2 linked regions of the Gemmata palustris genome follow. The protein of the gene in region 1 interacts with the protein of each later gene in a pairwise test. Links are inferred from orthologs where the notes say so. Each region holds a gene or a part of one and is shown in the gene's direction. Other genes may lie near its edges.

Evidence for each region.
Region 2: the proteins of rplB (region 1) and J8F10_RS25555 interact in binary tests that used the Escherichia coli proteins (3 or more experiments, as listed by UniProt). The link is inferred for Gemmata palustris from one-to-one orthologs.

The regions. Positions count from the first base shown.
Region 1 is NZ_JAGKQQ010000001.1:7,855,611-7,864,434, forward strand. What follows is about bases 3,732-6,722. They hold rplB (50S ribosomal protein L2), read left to right. Parts: upstream 3,732-4,783; coding sequence 4,784-5,662; downstream 5,663-6,722. Other genes in these bases: rplD (50S ribosomal protein L4), read left to right, coding at 3,732-4,218; rplW (50S ribosomal protein L23), read left to right, coding at 4,308-4,673; rpsS (30S ribosomal protein S19), read left to right, coding at 5,824-6,111; rplV (50S ribosomal protein L22), read left to right, coding at 6,219-6,626. Outside these bases: J8F10_RS32665 (hypothetical protein), read left to right, coding at 48-1,088; J8F10_RS32670 (serine hydrolase domain-containing protein), read left to right, coding at 1,213-2,442; rpsJ (30S ribosomal protein S10), read left to right, coding at 2,864-3,196; more of rplD, read left to right, coding at 3,469-3,731; rpsC (30S ribosomal protein S3), read left to right, coding at 6,819-7,559; rplP (50S ribosomal protein L16), read left to right, coding at 7,605-8,063; rpmC (50S ribosomal protein L29), read left to right, coding at 8,163-8,630; rpsQ (30S ribosomal protein S17), read left to right, coding at 8,630-8,824. UniProt on the Escherichia coli protein: One of the primary rRNA binding proteins. Located near the base of the L1 stalk, it is probably also mobile. Required for association of the 30S and 50S subunits to form the 70S ribosome, for tRNA binding and peptide bond formation.
Region 2 is NZ_JAGKQQ010000001.1:6,144,341-6,153,132, forward strand. Bases 2,071-5,029 are described here. They hold J8F10_RS25555 (chromosomal replication initiator protein DnaA), read left to right. Parts: upstream 2,071-2,728; coding sequence 2,729-4,330; downstream 4,331-5,029. Other genes in these bases: J8F10_RS25550 (GNAT family N-acetyltransferase), read left to right, coding at 2,071-2,489; J8F10_RS25560 (WD40 repeat domain-containing protein), read right to left, coding at 4,339-5,029. Also shown: J8F10_RS25535 (hypothetical protein), read left to right, coding at 1-82; J8F10_RS25540 (hypothetical protein), read left to right, coding at 82-684; thyX (FAD-dependent thymidylate synthase), read right to left, coding at 671-1,477; more of J8F10_RS25550, read left to right, coding at 1,605-2,070; more of J8F10_RS25560, read right to left, coding at 5,030-6,753; J8F10_RS25565 (UDP-glucuronic acid decarboxylase family protein), read left to right, coding at 6,974-7,909; J8F10_RS25570 (acyl-CoA thioesterase), read right to left, coding at 7,916-8,353. UniProt on the Escherichia coli protein: Plays an essential in the initiation and regulation of chromosomal replication. Binds in an ATP-dependent fashion to the origin of replication (oriC) to initiate formation of the DNA replication initiation complex once per cell cycle.

The DNA.
Region 1 (8,824 bases):
GCCAGAACGCGATCTGTCGAACGGGAATTCTTTTCTGGGAGCCGGTCATGAACCCGGAGACGCCGACTCCGGGGGCTATTCCCCCGGGACCACTCGTGACACCGACACCGGGCGCGACGCTTCGCGCCCGGTTCATGTTCGCGCTCGCGTTCGTTCACCTGCTGCTCGTGGCCGGGCTGGTTCACCGGGCGACGAGCAAGAGCGTGACGCAGTGGGAACTGGACGTGATGTACGTCGGGTTGGTCGCGCTGTGGCCGGTGTTCGCACTGGAAGCGGCGTGGGGCGCGGTCCGGCGCGACCGGTCGAAGCCCCGCCGACCCGTGGTCCTGCGGGCGCTCCTGGTGGTGCTGATGCCGGCGTGGCGCATGGCCCTGATCGATCCCCGCACCGGTCTAATCTGGGTTCCGCGCATCGGGTGGCAGCACCCGGGTAAGGAACTCTTCCGGCGGCTCGAACTGTCGTTCGGCGGGCCGATGCTCCTGTTCGCGTTCCTGATTCTGCCCATCCTGCTGATGGAGTACCTGCGGGCCGATCAGGTCAAAGAACTGCCCACGCTGTCGCTCGCACTGGACATCGGCATCGCGGCGGTGTGGGTCGCGTTCGCGGTGGAGTTCGTGTTCAAAGTGTCCGCGCACCCGAAGCCGTTCGCGTTCGCGCAAGAGCGCTGGCTCGATGTCGCCATCGTCGTGCTGCCGATGCTGGAATTCGTCCTCACGAAGTGGGTGGACGCCGCGCCACTCGCGCGGTTGCTGCGTGCCGGGCGCGCCCTCTCGCCGGAGCAGATCGCGCGCATGCAGCGGCTCTACCGGCTCCAGGGGCTCGCAACCAAGGCGTGGCACTCGTTCCTGCTCCTGGAGGGGATCAGCCGGCTGCTCGGCAACACGCCGGAGAAACAACTCGCGAGGCTGGACGCGCAGATCGCGGACCTCGAAGAACAGCTTCAGGAGGCCCGCGCGGACGCGGACGAGGCGCGGAGACGGATCGCGGAGAAAGGGGGGCAAAGGCAACCTAACCCCCCAACCCCCTTCCCTAAAAAGGAAGGGGGAGAAGAGCCAAATACCGAAGATCCCGCGCTGTCTTCTGTCTGAAGCCCCTCCCTTTTTAGGGGAGGGGTTGGGGAGAGGTTCTGTTACGGAAGTGCATTCTGTTGACCCGTCCGCGCCGGTGCCGTAGCTTCGTGCTGTTGCGCCTCGCACCTCGGAGCTTAATTCCATGCGCTCTCCTCGCGCTCTGTTGCTGTTCGCTGCCCTCGCACTTCTGCCAACCTTTGCTCACGCGCAACCGGCCGCGCCCGATGCGGAGAAACTCAAAGCGATCCCGGCCGCGATGCAGAAGTTCGTCGACGACGGCGACCTGTCCGGGGCCGTCACGGTCGTCGGGCGCAAGGACGGTGTGGTCGCGTTCGACGCGGTCGGGCAGCGCGATGTTGCGGCCAAAGCGCCGATGACAAAAGACACCCTGTTCCGCATCGCGTCGATGACGAAGCCGATTACCGCAATCGGCATCATGATCCTCGCCGACGAGGGCAAACTGTCGCCGGACGACGACGTGGCGAAGTACCTCCCGGAGTTTACGGGGCAACTGCTCTACGCCCCGCGCCTCAAAGATGCGCCCGGCGACGCGGCGGTCGTGCTCAAGAAGCCGAAACGGGCCGTGAAGCTCCGCGACCTGCTCACGCACACGAGCGGCGCAGCGAGTTACCCGAAGGGCGTCGATGACGTGTACTCGAAGCGGAACCGCACCCTCGCGGAAACGACTCTCGCGACCGCGCTCCAACCGCTCACGTTCGAGCCGGGGACGCAGTGGAGTTACTCGAACTCGGGTATCGACGTGCTCGGGCGCGTGATCGAGGTCGTGAGCGGCGAGAGCTACGAGACGTTTCTGCAGAAGCGCGTCTTCGACCCGTTGGGGATGAAGGACACCGCGTTCTACCCGACGAAGGAGCAGGGCGCGCGACTCGCGCTGATCTACTTCAAAGACAAGGACAACAAACTGGCGCCGAGCGGCAACGCACTCATCGGCCTACCCGCGAACCCCAAACACCCGATCCCGGCCGGCGGACTGGTTTCGAGCGGCGCCGACCTCGCGAACCTGTACCGCATGATGCTCAATAAGGGCGAACTCAACGGTAAGCGCGTCCTGAGCGAGAAGGCAGTCGCGGAGATGACGAAGGTGCAAACGGGCGAGATCAAGACGGGCTTCGTCGAGGGCATGGGGTTCGGGTACGGCTGGGCCGTAGTGCGCGAGCCGAAGGGCGTGACCGCGATGCTGTCCGCGGGCACTTACGGGCACGGCGGCGCGTTCGGCACACAGGGTTGGATCGACCCGACGCAGGACGTGTTCGCGGTGCTGCTCATTCAGCGCATCGGGCTGCCGAACGCCGATGCCTCGCCCATGCGCGAAAAACTGCAGGAGATCGCTGTGAGCGCACTGAAAAAGTAACCAAGAGTGGCCGCGGATAAGCGCAGATAACACGGATCAAAACCGAAGGCAGATTAGCCACAAAAACGCACAAAGGGCACAAAGGAAGAGCAGAAGCAAAGAAGCGAGTTTGAATCGACTTCCGTTTCGCGTCTTTGGCCCTCTTTTGTGCCCTTTGTGCGTTTTTGTGGCTAATCTGCCTTGGCTCATGAGGCTGTCGAGGTGGAGGCTGAATGCAACTCGTTGCCCGACAACGTCCTCCGCTACACCTCCACCCCGACGGCCTCATGAGCCATGCGCCTTTTTGAATCTGCGTCGTTCTGCGTGTATCTGCCGTTCCTCTTGCCTCCACTCCCTTGACGCTCGCGCGTACAACCCTTACGTTTATACTTTCCTGAATATTGCACAGCCGGACTGCGGCGAAGTGAGCTGAGGAGCAATCGTGGCCGGACCTACTGGTGAACGCATTCGCATCCGCATGGAAGGCTACGATCACGAGGTGCTCGATCGCACCGCGGCGGAGATCGTGAAGACCGCTCGCGACAACCAGGCGGAAGTCCACGGGCCGATCCCGCTGCCGACCCGCATCGAGCGGTACACGGTGCTGCGCTCGCCGCACATCGACCGCAAGAGCCGCGAGCAGTTCGAGATCCGCACCCACAAGCGGCTCATCGACATTCTGAAGCCGAACCAGAAGACCATCGAGGCGCTGAACAAGGGCCTCAACCTGCCCCCGGGCGTGGACATCAAGATTCGCGTCATCACCGGGGCGTGATAAGGGTTCTGAAGAAATTGAGTTGTCTCTGCGGATACGCGCGGTAGAAAGATTAACTCCCGCCCGCCACGGTGCTCCCCGATCCCGCGACCTGCCGCCCCCAAACTGGGCTCCACGGTCGCTCCCATCGGAGCCCAATGCGGGCGGTTCCATGCGACGAAAGCGACCCCGCTTCACCGCCGACATCACCCGACGTTAAGTCAATAGGGCGAAGTCAACACCGCGGTTCCGCCGGGCAAACCGGCGACGGCAGGGTTTGGAGTGGCTGAATAATGGCTGATAACACCACGCCGGAAACCCCGGAAACCGGGGCCGAGACGCCTGTTGCCCGTTTGATCGAAGTTGCGACTTCGATTACGGTGCCGGTTGTGAACCGCGCCGGGGAAGAGGTGGGTACGGTCACCATCGACCCGGCCGAATTCGGCGGGAAGATCAGCCGGCAGTTGATGCACGACGTCGTGCTGATGTACCTCGCCAACCAACGCGCCGGTACCCACCACACGCTCCGTCGCGGTCAGGTGGCCGGTAGCACGAAGAAGCTGTTCCGGCAGAAGGGCACCGGTAACGCCCGCGCCGGTACGAAGCGCACGAACAAGCGCCGCGGTGGTGGTACCGCGAAAGGCCCGAAGCCGCGCGATTACGAATACCACCTGCCGAAGAAGGCGGTCAAGGCCGCGACCCGGATGGCCGTGCTGTCGAAGTTCCTCGACAAGCAAGCGGTCATCATCGACGACCTGACGATGGCCGCGCCGAAGACCAAAGAAATGATCGGCGTGCTGAAGGCCATCAAGATCGGTAAGAAGACGACGGAGAAGGGCGAGAAGGACGTGACGCTGCTGGACACGACTGTCCTCATCGGCACCGACAAGCTCGACCAGAACGTGTACAAGTCGGCCCGCAACATTCAGGGCGTGAAGGTTGCGCCGGCCGCGGAATTCAACTGCTACACCGTGCTGAAGCAACGGCGGCTCGTGTTGACTCGCTCCGCGCTTGAGGCACTGCGGGCCGTCGGGAAGAAGTAAGTGTTCCGGTCGTTTTGGGTTCCACGTTCCAAGTTGACGGAACCCGAAACGTTGGCATCGAACGGGAACTTGGTACCGGGAACTTCGTCATGGCAACGACACGACCGAAGCCGAAAAAATACCGGCGGAAGCTGGCGCTCCGCAAGCCGTGCGTTCACGGCGAGTCGGGCATCGAGTTGCGCTCGTACCAGGTGATCCTGCGTCCGCTCGTGACCGAGAAGGGCACGCACCAGAGCACGCGGTACAACGCTTACACGTTCCAGGTGAACCCTCTCGCCACCAAGACGCAGATCAAGGTGGCGGTCGAGGAACTGTTCAACGTGAAGGTCGAGGCCGTCCGCACCCAGGTGCGCGAGGGCAAGAAGCGGCGGTTCCGCCAGGCGATGGGGCAGCTTTCTACGTGGAAGAAGGCCATCGTCACGCTGAACGAAGAAGACAAGATTGAGTTCTTTTGATTCGAGATTTCGGAGTTGCGGTTTTCGATTACCGGCAGAATCGTGGGTGATTGCTGCCTGATTGAAAAGCCTCGGTCGGAAGTCTTTAATCAGAAATTACGGGCGCAGCAATGGGTATCAAACAATACAAACCGACTTCCGCGGGCCGTCGCGCCGGGATGGTGTCCGACTTCGCGGACTGCACCAGCCCGAACGAAAACAAGCCCGAGAAGTCGCTGCTCTCGCCCAAGCCCAAAAAAGGCGGGCGCAACAACCAGGGTATCACCTGCACGCGGTTCCGTGGGGGTGGTCACAAGCAGCGGTACCGCAAGATCGACTTCAAGCGGACCCGCGATGAGGTCGCGGCGACGGTTGTTCGCGTCGAGTACGACCCGAACCGCACGAGCCGTATCGCGCTGATCGAATACCCGCGCGACGACAAGCACGAGTTCTCTCGGGCCTACATCCTCGCGCCGAACGGTCTGAAGGCCGGCGACAAGGTGATCTCCGGTGCGTCCGAGTTGGTCGAGCCGAAGCCGGGCAACTGCATGCCGCTGTGGAAGGTGCCGCTGGGCATGACTGTCCACAACATCGAGATGGTACCGGGCAAGGGCGGCCAGATTTGCCGCTCGGCCGGGTGCGGGGCGGTTCTCACGGCCCGCGAAAAGGACTGGGCGCAGCTCACCATGCCGAGCGGTGAAATCCGCCGCGTGCCGAGCAAGTGCCGCGCGACGATCGGCACCGTGTCGAACGCCGAGCACATGAACATCAGCATCGGCAAGGCCGGCCGTATGCGGTGGAAGGGGCGCAAGCCCCACAACCGCGGTACGAGTATGAACCCGACCGACCACCCGTTGGGCGGTGGTGAGGGGCGGAGCAAGGGTGGGCGTAACCCGGTCTCCCCGACGGGTGTGCCCGCGAAGGGCGGCAAGACCCGCCACAAGCGGAAGCCCGGTGGCAAGGCGATCATTCGGCGTCGGCCGGCTGGTCCGTTCCAGAACACGGCGTGATTTTGCTCACGCTGGTTCGCGGAATGCGCGCTCGGGATCGACCGGTTGGCGAAAAACAACTGGTCTTCCACACGAGTTGTTCATAGATGTAATGGTCCCGGTCCGAGTGAGCCGGGTTTTCGTTTTGTGCCGGCGATGGATTCCCGAGGCGAGAGCAGAGTATGAGCCGGTCGCTTAAGAAAGGCCCGCACTTCGACCAACGTCTCCTCGACAAGGTCACGAAGCAGCAGGGTGCGAACAGGGAACCGATCAAGACCTGGGCGCGGGATTGTACGATCCTCCCCGACTTTATCGGCGCGACGTTCCTCGTTCACAACGGCAAGACGTTCGTGAAGGTGTACTGCACCGAAGACATGGTCGGGCACAAGTTGGGCGAGTTCTCCCCGACGCGGACGTTCAAGGGGCACTCCGGCGGTAAGAAGGCTGCTCCGGCCCCGGCGGGCAAGTAGTGAAGAACGTTCAGTGTTCGGTTCCAGTCGGCCACGCCACCGTGGTGAGACTAATCGGGCACCGCGGGCTGGACGCTGAAACAGAACACTGAAAACTGAACACTGCTATGGATTACAAAGCACTGCACCGGTTCGCGGACGTCGGCCCCCGGAAGATCCGGCTGTTCGCCGATTTGATTCGCGGAAAGAACGTGGACGAGGCGCTGCAGCTCCTGCGGTTCTACCCGAACCGTAGTGCGAAGTTGCTCCTGGCCGTCGTCCAGAGCGCGTACGGTAACGCCGACGACCGCGAGTGCCCGGACCCGGACGGCCTGATCGTCTCCGAGTGCCGCGTGGACGGCGCCCCGATGTTCAAGCGGATTCAGCCCCGCGCCCGCGGGACCGCGTTCCAGATCAAGCGGCGGATGTCGCACATTCACGTGACGCTGTCCGATCCCCCTGAAGAGGCGGGTTCGGTGCCGGCGAGGGGTGAAGTTGCAGCAGTCGCTGCACCAGAGCCGGCGCCCACCGCGTAACGGGTTGCGCGATCGCGGCGCGGGGGCCGGCAGAGGGCCGGCCCCTCACTTGTTTCAACGAACGTAGTGAACGATTTAGCCGCGGCGCAACCTTCCGCGACCTCCGAGATTGCAGTGCGACGGTTGCACCATCGCAACGCGAGTGCAATGTGAACGGGGACGGGAGCGGTACCGAAGCGAGCGAGGATTGACATGGGCCAGAAAGTTCGACCGACGGGGTTCCGAACCGGCATCATGCGGCCGTGGCGGAGCACGTGGTACGCCAGCAAGCAAGACTTCGCCGAGCTCCTGTTGGAAGACGTCGCGATCCGGGCGTTCATCCAGAAGTTCCTTACGAACAAGAAGGACCGCAAGGAGCAGCGGCCCGCGATCGCCGACATCCGAATTGAACGCACCCGCGAGCGCGTGACGGTCGTCGTCACCAGCAGCCGCGTCGGGGCGATCATCGGGAAAAAGGGCGAGAAAATCGACAAGCTCACGAAGGCGCTGGAGAAGTTGACCCGCCGGCACATCGAGGTGAAGACCGTCGAAGTGACCCGGCCGGAGATCGACGCCCAGCTCATCGCTGAGGACATTGCGGAGCAGCTCGAAAAGCGGGCCAGCTTCCGCCGCACGATGAAGCAGGCCATGCAGCGGGCGATGGAGGGCGGCGCGAAGGGCGTCAAGCTCCAGCTCTCGGGCCGGCTCGGTGGTGCGGAAATGGCCCGGTGCGAAAAGGGGATGGAAGGGTCCATCCCGCTTTCGACGCTCCGTTGCAAGGTCGAGTACGGCTTCGCCGAAGCGACCACGCCGCAGGGCAACATCGGGATCAAGGCCTGGGTGAACCAGGGCGACTACTTGACGGGCGACATCGCCGACACGACCGACGCCCAGGCGGGACAGGCCCAGAAGCGGCGCCCCCGGCGCGGCGGCTCGGGTCCGCGGAACGGCTGAGCGGGCGATCAGACTTCAGAGACCATCTGACGGGAGACAGGGCCGATGCCACAGATGCCCAAACGGGTCAAGTTTCGCAAGGCGCAGCGCGGCGTTGTCCGCGCCCGGACGACCCGGCGCAAGTACAACGGCCCGATCAAGGGTAACGCGCACCGCGGCAACTACGTGGCCTACGGCGACTACGGGCTGCAGACGCTCGAGGGCGGCTGGTTGTCGGCCGAGTGCATCGAGAGCGGCCGCGTCACGATGACGCGGTTCGTCTCGGGCGAGGGCCGGTACTACATCCGCGTGTTCCCGCACAAGCCCGTGACCTCCATTCCCGCCGAAACGCGAATGGGTAAGGGCAAGGGCGAGCCGGAATACTGGGCCGCCGTTGTGCGGCCCGGCCAGATCCTCTTCGAGATCGGTGGGATCCCGGAGAGCACGGCCAAGGACTGCTTGGCCCGTGTTGCGTACAAGATGCCGTTCAAGTGCCGGTTCGTTGCCCGGCGCCCCAACGTCTAAGATTTGAGTGATGAGTAACGAGTTCTGAGTGATGAGTAGAAGATCGAGTGGTGTTAAGCCATCACTCATCACTCATCACTCATCACTCCAGGTGAGAAGATGCCGAACCGCATGAAAGAGTTCCGGGGAATGAGCGACGAGCAATTGTCGCTCGCCCTCAAGGACACCGAAAAGCACCTGTTCCAGCTCCGGTTCCAGTCGGCGACCGACCGGCTCGAGACGCCGTCGGAGATCCGCAAGGCGCGGCGCGACATCGCTCGCATCCGCACCCTGCAGCGGGAAAAGGAACTGGGCAAGCTCGGCGGGCTCTCGACCGAGCAGCTCGGCACCCGCATCGCGTCCCTTCAGGCGAAGGAAGACGCGAGCCTGCCCGGTAAGCGCACCGCGCACCGCCAGGGCGCTCGCCTGAAGCGGTTCTATGTGGCGAAGGGCGGGACGCTCCCGATCGCTCCGCCGCCCGCGCCCGCAGCACCGGCCCCTAAAGCCGACGCGAAGAAGCCGGAAACCAAGAGCGACGCAAAGAAGCCCGACGCCAAGAAGAGCGCGCCGAAGGGGAGTGGTAAGTAATGGCGGACACCAGCACACCGGCCGCGGCCGAGAAGACCACGAGCCGGCGAGTTCTCGAGGGCGTTGTGACCCGCGACAAGACGGCCAAGACCCGCCGCGTCGAGGTCGAGCGCCTGGTCCGGCACCCGAAGTACGGCAAGTTCGTTAAGCGCCGGACGGTGTGTTACGTTCACGATGAGGCGAACGAGTCGCAC
Region 2 (8,792 bases), 1.7 Mb from region 1 along the record:
GGGCGGTGATAACCCAACCGACGACGTATTGCCCTTGCGCATCGTTCGCTATTTAGAGCGCCTCGTAGCGAGCAAACACTGATGCCGTCGGACGCCCAGCCCGAACCAATTATTCCTGGCCTGGACGGGACTCCCGTGCCTGGAGGGATACGCGCTATCCGCATGGGCAATGAACCCAAGCTCGACAATCTCAGTCCCGAAGCACTTCGACGAGTTCAAGAAGGGAAGGCGATCCCGTCTTTCTTTAAGTTGTCATCCGAAGACGAGAAGCAAATCGTCCCGCGCCTTTCCGTCTGGCTTGAACCATTGACCAGTGTAGCTCAAGCCTGGATTTTAGTTGGTGCGAATTTAAAACGTCGCTGGGTGTTATTCCTGAAGATCGACCAAATTCGCACTGTCATCGCACCGGCGGTAGAGAAGTTCCCGCAAACGCCGCCACTTGAAGTTGAATGGGAGCGTGCGACCCGGCTGACGGAAGCTGGTGATCGCGTTCCAGAAACCCGCACCGGGTGGGAAGGGCACGCAGGAATCACGAATCTGAACAAGGGAAACAAAACACAGCGAGAGGCAATCCGCTGGCAACTGGCCGATCTCGCTGTGGTACAAATCCTATCGGAAGAAGATTTGACTTCGTTTATCAATGAGCAGAAGTCAGACCATAAATCTTCCTCTACACCTTCTTAAACTGTGTGGTGAGTTCAAAGGTGCCGTCGGGCAGCGGAACTTTCTGGTAATCGCCAAAGAGGTTAGGCGCGTCCTTCTGGAGCACGTCGAGGACCGCCCCCGCGAGCTTGCGAATCTCGGGTTCGGCGAACGCGGACCCGCGTTGCTCGAAGAAGTGCCGCAGCGCGCGGGCGTTGGCGGTGATGAAAATCTTCGTCTCGGTCGCGTTCGGCAGCACGCTGCGTGCGGCTTGGCGCGCGGTCTTGCGCCGGGTGGTGCGGTCCGAATCGGGTGGGAGCATTGCAGCCGTGGCCGCTGCGGGATCGGCCAGTTTCGTGTTCAGCGCTTCGGCCAGTTTGACGTAGGCCGCGTGCGACTGCTTCACGGTTTCGAGCCAGATCGCGTGCAACTCGGGGTCGTTCGCGATGATGTCCGGCTCGACGTACTCGGCCACCGACTCATCCACATAGCGCTGTGAAAGTTGCGAGAACCCGAACCCCGCGCGGTGCCGCACCAGTTCGTGCGTGAGCGAACGCGACACCCCCGTGAGGAGCAAGTTCCACACGGCGTGCTCGAGCACGCTGCCGTGGCCGACTTCCTTGATGTGCGTGAGGTACGCCGCGTTCCCGCCCGGGCGGGGCTTCGCGAAGCTCATGTAGCACACGCGCCCGGCCGTTTCGGTGAGCACCTCGCCGGCGACCTCGCTGTCGCTCTCCCAGCTCACGCCGTGGTCCGCGAGGAAGCGATCGAGTTCGGCGTCGTCCACCGTTTGCTTGCCGAGAACGTACACCGACGGCTCGGTAATGACGCGAATGCCGGTATCCACTGTGGAAACTGTGGGGTGAGGAGTTGGCACAACCATGTGCGAGGTCCGTCCATAAGGTACGATGTAATCATCTTAATCGACTGTTCCGATTGTGTGAATTGAGTCCGAGTTGCCCATGTCACGTTTCGACGTGTCGCAGGCCGCGCCACACGAACTGTTGCCCGCGTGCCGGCTGTTGTTCGCCCGATCTGGTGCCGCAGACCGCGATCAGTTCGTGGAGCGCTGTCACGACCGGCTCCTTTCGGACGGCGAAGCGTCGCGCATTTTTGTCGCACGAGAAAGCGGGCGACTACGGGCGGCGGCCCTCGTTCAAACGCTACCGGGAGCACTCGGAATCGCGTTACCACCGCGCGGTCATTCCCGACAATTCGAGGACGCAGTTACGGCCGCCGCGTGCGCGTGGCTCCGCGAACGCGGCGTGAAGGTTTGCCAGGCGTTTGCCGCCCAGAACGAACGCGACGAAATGGCCCCACTCGAGCGCCACGGTTTCAAACACACCACGCAGTTGGTGTTCTTGCGGCACTCGGGCACCCGAACAAAAAGCTCGGCGCAACCAACCCCTCGGTTAACGTTCGCGTTCAGTGCGCCCCCGCTCGTCGATCACATGGAAGACACGCTCCTCGCCACACACATAGACAGCCTCGACTGCCCCGAGCTGAACCGCCCGCGAACCGCCGCCGAGATCATGCGGGGCTTCGCCGAGACCCCTCATTCCGAATGGTATCTCGCGACGCGGGGCGACGAGCACGTCGGCTTGGCGATCATCGAACCGGGCGCGGAGGGGGCGATTGATTTGACGTACCTGGGCATCGAACCCACGAAGCGCGGGCGCGGATTCGGTTCGGAATTATTGAACTTTGTTATCACCTCGGTTGCGTACTCCGGCCCGCTGAACGTATCCGTCGATGCCCGGAACGCACCGGCCATGCGCCTCTACGCACGGCACGGGTTCGCCGAGTACGATCGGCGCGAGGTTTGGCTCGCGTCGTGGAGCATCTAACTTCACTCTGATTTCGTTCAAGTACACCTTCGCGCTTTCAACTGGGGCACTTGCGCCAAACGGCGCCATATTGCGCCTTCTGGCGCGATTACTGCGCGCATACCCGGCGCGCGTGACTCTGCCGGCCGCGCCAAGCCCCGTTCCCGGATACCGCCACTTACCGACCTTCCTGCGCGTAGGCGCGGGGCTCGGGGCGCAGATATTGAAAGGAACTCAGAATCGCACCGGGGAGTTTGTCTGTGCCACCCCGACTCGCTACTCGTGCTCTCGCATACCAGGACACGCCGGTTTCGGCCGCCCCCGTGCGGACGGGACCGTCCGTGCAAGCCCTGGCCGACGCGGTCTCGTCCCGCGTCGGGGCCGCGCGCTTCAACCTCTGGTTCCAGGGGAACGCGACGTTCGTCCCGCTCGGCGGCCGGATCGTCGTCGCGACCCGGAACCAGCACATGCAGGAGTGGCTCGAGCACACATTCGGCACGGCCGTGAAAGCGGCGGTCGCCGAAGTCTACGGCGCGGACACGACTCTGCGGTGGGCTGTGGACAACCTCCCCCTCGAAGAAACGCGGAGCGAGGAAAACGGAGCGCGGAGCGAAGACAAGAAGAGCGAGAACCGGGATCGTGGGGCCGCGCGGAGCGAAGACAAGAAAGCCGCGGATTCTGCTTCCAAATCTGCCCTCCGCGCTCCGCACCCCGCGATTCCCCAAGTCGACTTGTTCGGCGACCCGGTCTCGCAACCGAAGCCGAAGGTCAAGCGCCCCGATCCGGAAGCGGAAGCCCTCGCTCGGCCGATCTCGTCGCAGCGCACCGGGCGCCGGTGGAAGTCGCTCGCGGACTTCGTCAGCGGCCCGTGTAACCGCGTCGCGCACGCTTCAGCGCTCAGCGTGATCGAAGAACCGGGGCAGGGGGCGAACCCGCTCGTGGTTCACGGCCCGGTCGGGACCGGTAAGACGCACCTCCTCGAAGGCATCTACGCGGGGATGAAGCGGCAGAGCGATCAGCGCCCGTGCTACGTAACCGCGGAAGAGTTCACCACGCGGTTCGTGCAGGCGTCGCGGCTCGGCAAGATGTCCGCGTTCCGGCGCCAGTTCCGCGAGTGCAGCACGCTGCTCCTCGACGATCTGCACTTCCTCGCGACCAAGAAGGCCACGCAGGAAGAGTTCCTCCACACGTTCGATGCGCTCGTGGCCGATGGTCGGCAGGTCGTGGTGACAATGGATTGCCACCCGCGCCTGGCCGACGAACTGATGCCGGAGTTGCTCGACCGGCTCCTCGGCGGCGCGGTGTGGGGCCTGATGCCCCCGGACCCGGAGACGCGGCTCGAAATCCTCCGCAAGAAGTCGTGCGGCCCCGGGCCGATGATTCCCGACGCCGTGCTGAAGGCGCTCGCGAACACGCTCCGCGGGAACGTGCGGGAACTCGAGGGCGCGGTGAACAGCGTGCGCCACTATGCGAAGGTGACCGGGCGCCCGGCAGACATGGCGACGGCCCGTGAAGCGCTCGGCGACCTGCTCCGGCACGCGGTGCGGGTGGTTACCGTTGCGGACGTGGACGCGGCCGTGTGTACGACGCTCCGGCTCGCCGCGGGTACGCTGCAATCAAAGGCCCGCACCTGGGCCGTCAGTCACCCGCGCATGATCGCGATTTACCTGTCCCGCAAGCACACGGCCGCGACCTATGGCGAAGTGAGCAAGCACTTCGGCGCGAAGACGCACAGCACGGCGGTGGCGGCGGAGAAGAAGGTGCGGGCCTGGCTCGACAAGAACGCGAGCGTGGCCATCGGCGACCGCGAATGGTCGGTGAAGGAACTGGTCGACCGCATCGAGCGCGAACTGCAGCGCTGAGCGGCCCGCTACTTTTTCTCCCATCGCCCGATCGCGCGCTTTGCTTCCTGAGTGCGGAACGCTCCCGCGTGACCGGCGGCCAACTCCTTCAACAGCGTGCGCGAACTGTCAGTGCCAAGCGCTTCGAGTAACTCGATCGCGCGGCAATCGGTGACCTTGCTCTCATCGGTTTCGCGCTCCCCCCTTGCGGCCGGTTTGAGGCGCATCCTCACGATCTTAACCGCCGCCTCCGGTTCGCGGGCGAGGCGCGCCATCGCGAGGTACGCATCTTTTGCGTTGGGGGCTGTGAGCGTGTCCCATAACTTCGCTGCGCTCGTTTCTTTCTTGAGCGCGTCCGGCAACGGCACGGACTGGAGCCGCACGTCCCACACGAGAACGGTGTGATCCCCGCCCGCGGTGAGGAGCTTCGTCCCGTCGGGGGTGAACCCGAGTACGCGAACTTCGCCGCGGTGTCCCTGCAACGTGCGGCGAAGTTCGCTAGTGACGGTTTCGCTCAAATGAAGGACGTCCGGCTCATCCAGGTTCCATAACCAGGCGTATTGACCGGTACTTGGTGCCAGCGCGACACCGCGCGGATCGCCTTGGCTCCCGTCATACTCGTCCCGAACAGTATGTACCTCCGACATTAGCCGGCCGGTTCCGGCTTCCAGGGTGCGCAACCCCTTGAGGGACCGATCGATTAATAACCGCGGGTTCGGGCGCAGTGAGAGCAACGTGAGGGGTCGGTTGGGGGCGTCCTTCCATGCGGTAGTTAGCTCCTTGCCAGTTTTCGCGTCCCAGCACTGCGGCGAACAGCCGTCCGCAAATACTGCAGCGCCGTCGAATGTGAACCCGGGCGTACCCTCACTTAATAGCCCTTCCAAGGCAAACCGCTTCTTGCCACTCGGCCAGTCCCATACTGTGAGGTATTTCGGGTTCCCGGTCCATGTCAGCGCTGCTTTGCCGTCGGGAGCGAACACGACGAAGTGCGGTTCTAGTTCCGCCATGCCGCCGGGCAGCGGCACTTCCAAACTGGCGAGCAAATCGCGCGCGACCAAGTGGGTTTTCGTGCTGTAAAGCACCGTCGTCCCGTCCGGCGTAAACGTCGGTCGGTTGAGGTAACGGTTCGTATCGAATAGTCCCGGTGCGCCGGCAAACGCGCGCAGTTCCTTTCCTGTCGCAACGTCCCACAGCCGCACGGTTTCGTCTTCGGCCCACGTCAGAAGGCGTTTGCCATCGGGCGACAGTTCCGCGTGCTCGACCGGCGCCCGGTGCCCGGTTACTTCTTCAAAGGGGCGCAGTGTATTCGCGCCCCACAGCCGGACCAACCCGTAACAATCCGCGGTCGCAATCGTGGCGCCATCGGCCGACACCGCAACCGCGCGCGGCGCATCGGCGTGCCCTTCGAGCCGGCCGAGTTCCTTCCCGGTTTTCAGGTCGATGACGAACGTCTGGCGGTCGATGGCGACGAACACCTCGCACCCGCTCGGAGCGAACACGAACGCGCCCCTGTCGTCCGGCCCGCCGTCAAGTTGAGCTGCCGTGTACCGCCACCGGGTCAGCGCGCGGCGCTTGCCGGTCGCAAAATCGAACAGATCGAAGCCCCATTCTTCTTGTTCAGCCGTATACACGACGATCGCGCTGGCGTCGGGCGCGAGCATGAGGCGATTTGCGCCCGGCGCTCGTACCGGCTTCCCCGGCCTGCCCGTGGCCACGTCCCACACGGTCGCGGTGCATTCCCGGGTACCGGGGTTCGCAAGCGCGCGGAACGTGACGATCTTCTTGCCGTCCGCAGAGAGGTGTACCGCGTCGGCTCCTTCTGCACCGAGATCGATCGCGCCAATTCGTGTGAGTTTGGCTGCAGTGGGCGCCGATTTCAGTTCAAACACGTGAACCGCGTGCCGCCCGTCTGCGGACTTCCACCGCGCCGCACCCCGCGTGCCGTCGGCGCTGAACTCGAAGTCGGTGTACTCGGGGCCGTGTTTCGGACGCACCACGTTGAGCCAATCACCCAATTCAAAATAAGGAGTGACCGATATTACGGGCGGCGGAACAATTTTCGGATCAGTGAAGTCCCACACGCGGAAATCGTCCGGGAACAGCTCGCCGGTCCCATTTTTCGGCCCCGGTTCGGCGCGGCACACAACAGCGAACGCGCCGCCTTTTCCCCACACCAACCCCCGGAACAATTCGCTGTTCACTTTCTGTTCGCGGATCGGCTTTCCGGTGCTCGCGTCCCACGTTGTCACTGCCAGTAACCCGATTCCGGCCTCTCTCACCGTAACAAACTGCTTACCATCGGGCGAAAGGGCGAGGTGCGTAACCACCCCACCGGCGCGGAAGCGGTCGTCGCCCAGGCGCGCGACGGCGCCCGGCGGCAGGTCGGCCGCGGACGCGATTTGTGCGAGAAACAGCAGAGCGATCGACAGCGCGGCACGCGACATCGGGAACCCTCCGGCCGCATGGTAGCCGAACGACGCAGTTCGCCGCGAGACGAACCTGTTACCGGTGGAATGTGCTGTGGGTGCCGCACGTTGGCGAGTCCGGCACTAGTTCTGCTTTACCCCATTTCGGCCGCAGTCCGCCGGCCCCTTGCGGCGCGTGTTGTGCGTCGGTATCCCAACCCCGACCGACCGCCCATCACGCATCACAACGGAGGCGCGCGTGCGCACGCTCATCACCGGCGGAGCCGGGTTCATCGGGTCTCACCTGTGCGAACGGTTCCTCGCCGAGGGGCACGAAGTCATCGCCGTGGACAACATGATTACCGGCGACCTCGCGAACCTCGACCCGTTCCGCACGAACCCGCGGTTCCGGTTCATCGGGCACGACATCTCCGCGCCGCTGAAAGTGAAGCAGAAGCTCGATAACGTTCTGCACTTCGCCAGCCCCGCCAGCCCGGTCGATTACCTCGAGCACCCGATCCCGACGCTGAAGGTCGGCTCGCTGGGCACGCACAACACGCTCGGTCTCGCCAAGACGCACGGCGCGCGCTACCTGCTCGCCAGCACCAGCGAGGTGTACGGCGACCCGCTCGAGCACCCGCAGAAGGAGAGCTATTGGGGCAACGTGAACCCGATCGGCGTGCGCGGGTGCTACGACGAAGCGAAGCGGTTCGCCGAATCCATCACGATGGCCTACCACCGCGCCCACGGCGTGAACACGCACATCATTCGCATCTTCAACACGTATGGCGAGCGCATGCGGCTCAACGACGGGCGCGTGCTGCCGAACTTCATGTACCAGGCGCTGATGGGCGAGCCGATCACCGTGTACGGCGCCGGGGGACAGACGCGGAGCTTTCAGTACGTGTCCGACTTGGTCGAGGGGATCTGGCGGTTGCTGTTCACGGACTTCCACGACCCGGTGAACCTCGGCAACCCGGCCGAAATCACCATTTTGGAGTTCGCAGAGGAGATTCGGAAGCTCGCGGGCAGCAAGAGCGAAATTGTGTTCAAACCGCTGCCACAGGACGACCCGAAGGTGCGTCAGCCGGACATCACCCGCGCGCGGCATCTTCTGGGCTGGGAACCGAAGGTCGGCCGCGACGAGGGGTTGAAGCGGACGATGGACTTCTTCCGCAACAAGTTGGGGAAGTGAGTCTTCTCACCGGAGCCGCAGGAACTTGTTCATGCGGCGCTCCAGGCGCTCCCAGACCGCGCCCGTGGGCGTGCTCACGGCCGGGAGCCGTTCGGGAAAGTGCGTGAGTTTACCGTCCGGGTTCACCTGGGCGAAGCCGAAGAGCGCTTCCGCCCACGGGCCGTTATCGTCCCACGGGGCGCCCACCAGTCCGCACACCAAATAGGCTGCCGTTCGGTGCAGTACGGCACCCTGGATCTCCACCACGATGCCCACCGGCACCGGGCGCAGGCACTCCATGTTCAGCACGCGCCGCAGCACGAGGTTCGCTTCCGGGCCAATGTGCTTCCACGCGGTCGCGTAGCCCGCTTCGAGCACGAGCCGGAGCATCGCGCCCGCGTACAGCGTGCCGTGGTGGTTCGCGTCGGCGGGGAGAACGAGTTTGTGGCTGTGTGTGATGGCCATGACGGGCAATCGGTTGACCGGCTCGGGTCCGGTGGAATCGCCTACTCGATGAACGGGTTCACCACTGCGCCGCGGTTCGCGGACCGCGCCAGTGGTAACTGCGGGTCCACCCGACCGTGCTACTTCTGCCCGAACGAGTGCCACCCCGTGAACGACCGGTTCGGTTTCCACTGTCGCTCCCTCGTACCCATCGACGTGACACAAAACAGCGGTTCACCTTCGAGCGGCGGAAGTTCGACACGCGAAGCGGACCCGGCAATTGTTCGCAGCGCGCTCACGGGCAGTTTCAACCGTGCCGCACGTGACGGAGCGAGTGGAACGTTCAATTCCCACGCGGCGGATACCGCACTGCGTTCGGAGGCGATGCAACGGAACCGGTCAACACCGGCGCCACCGGGCACACAAATCGTACACACCGTCCGCGCGTATCTTTCACCCG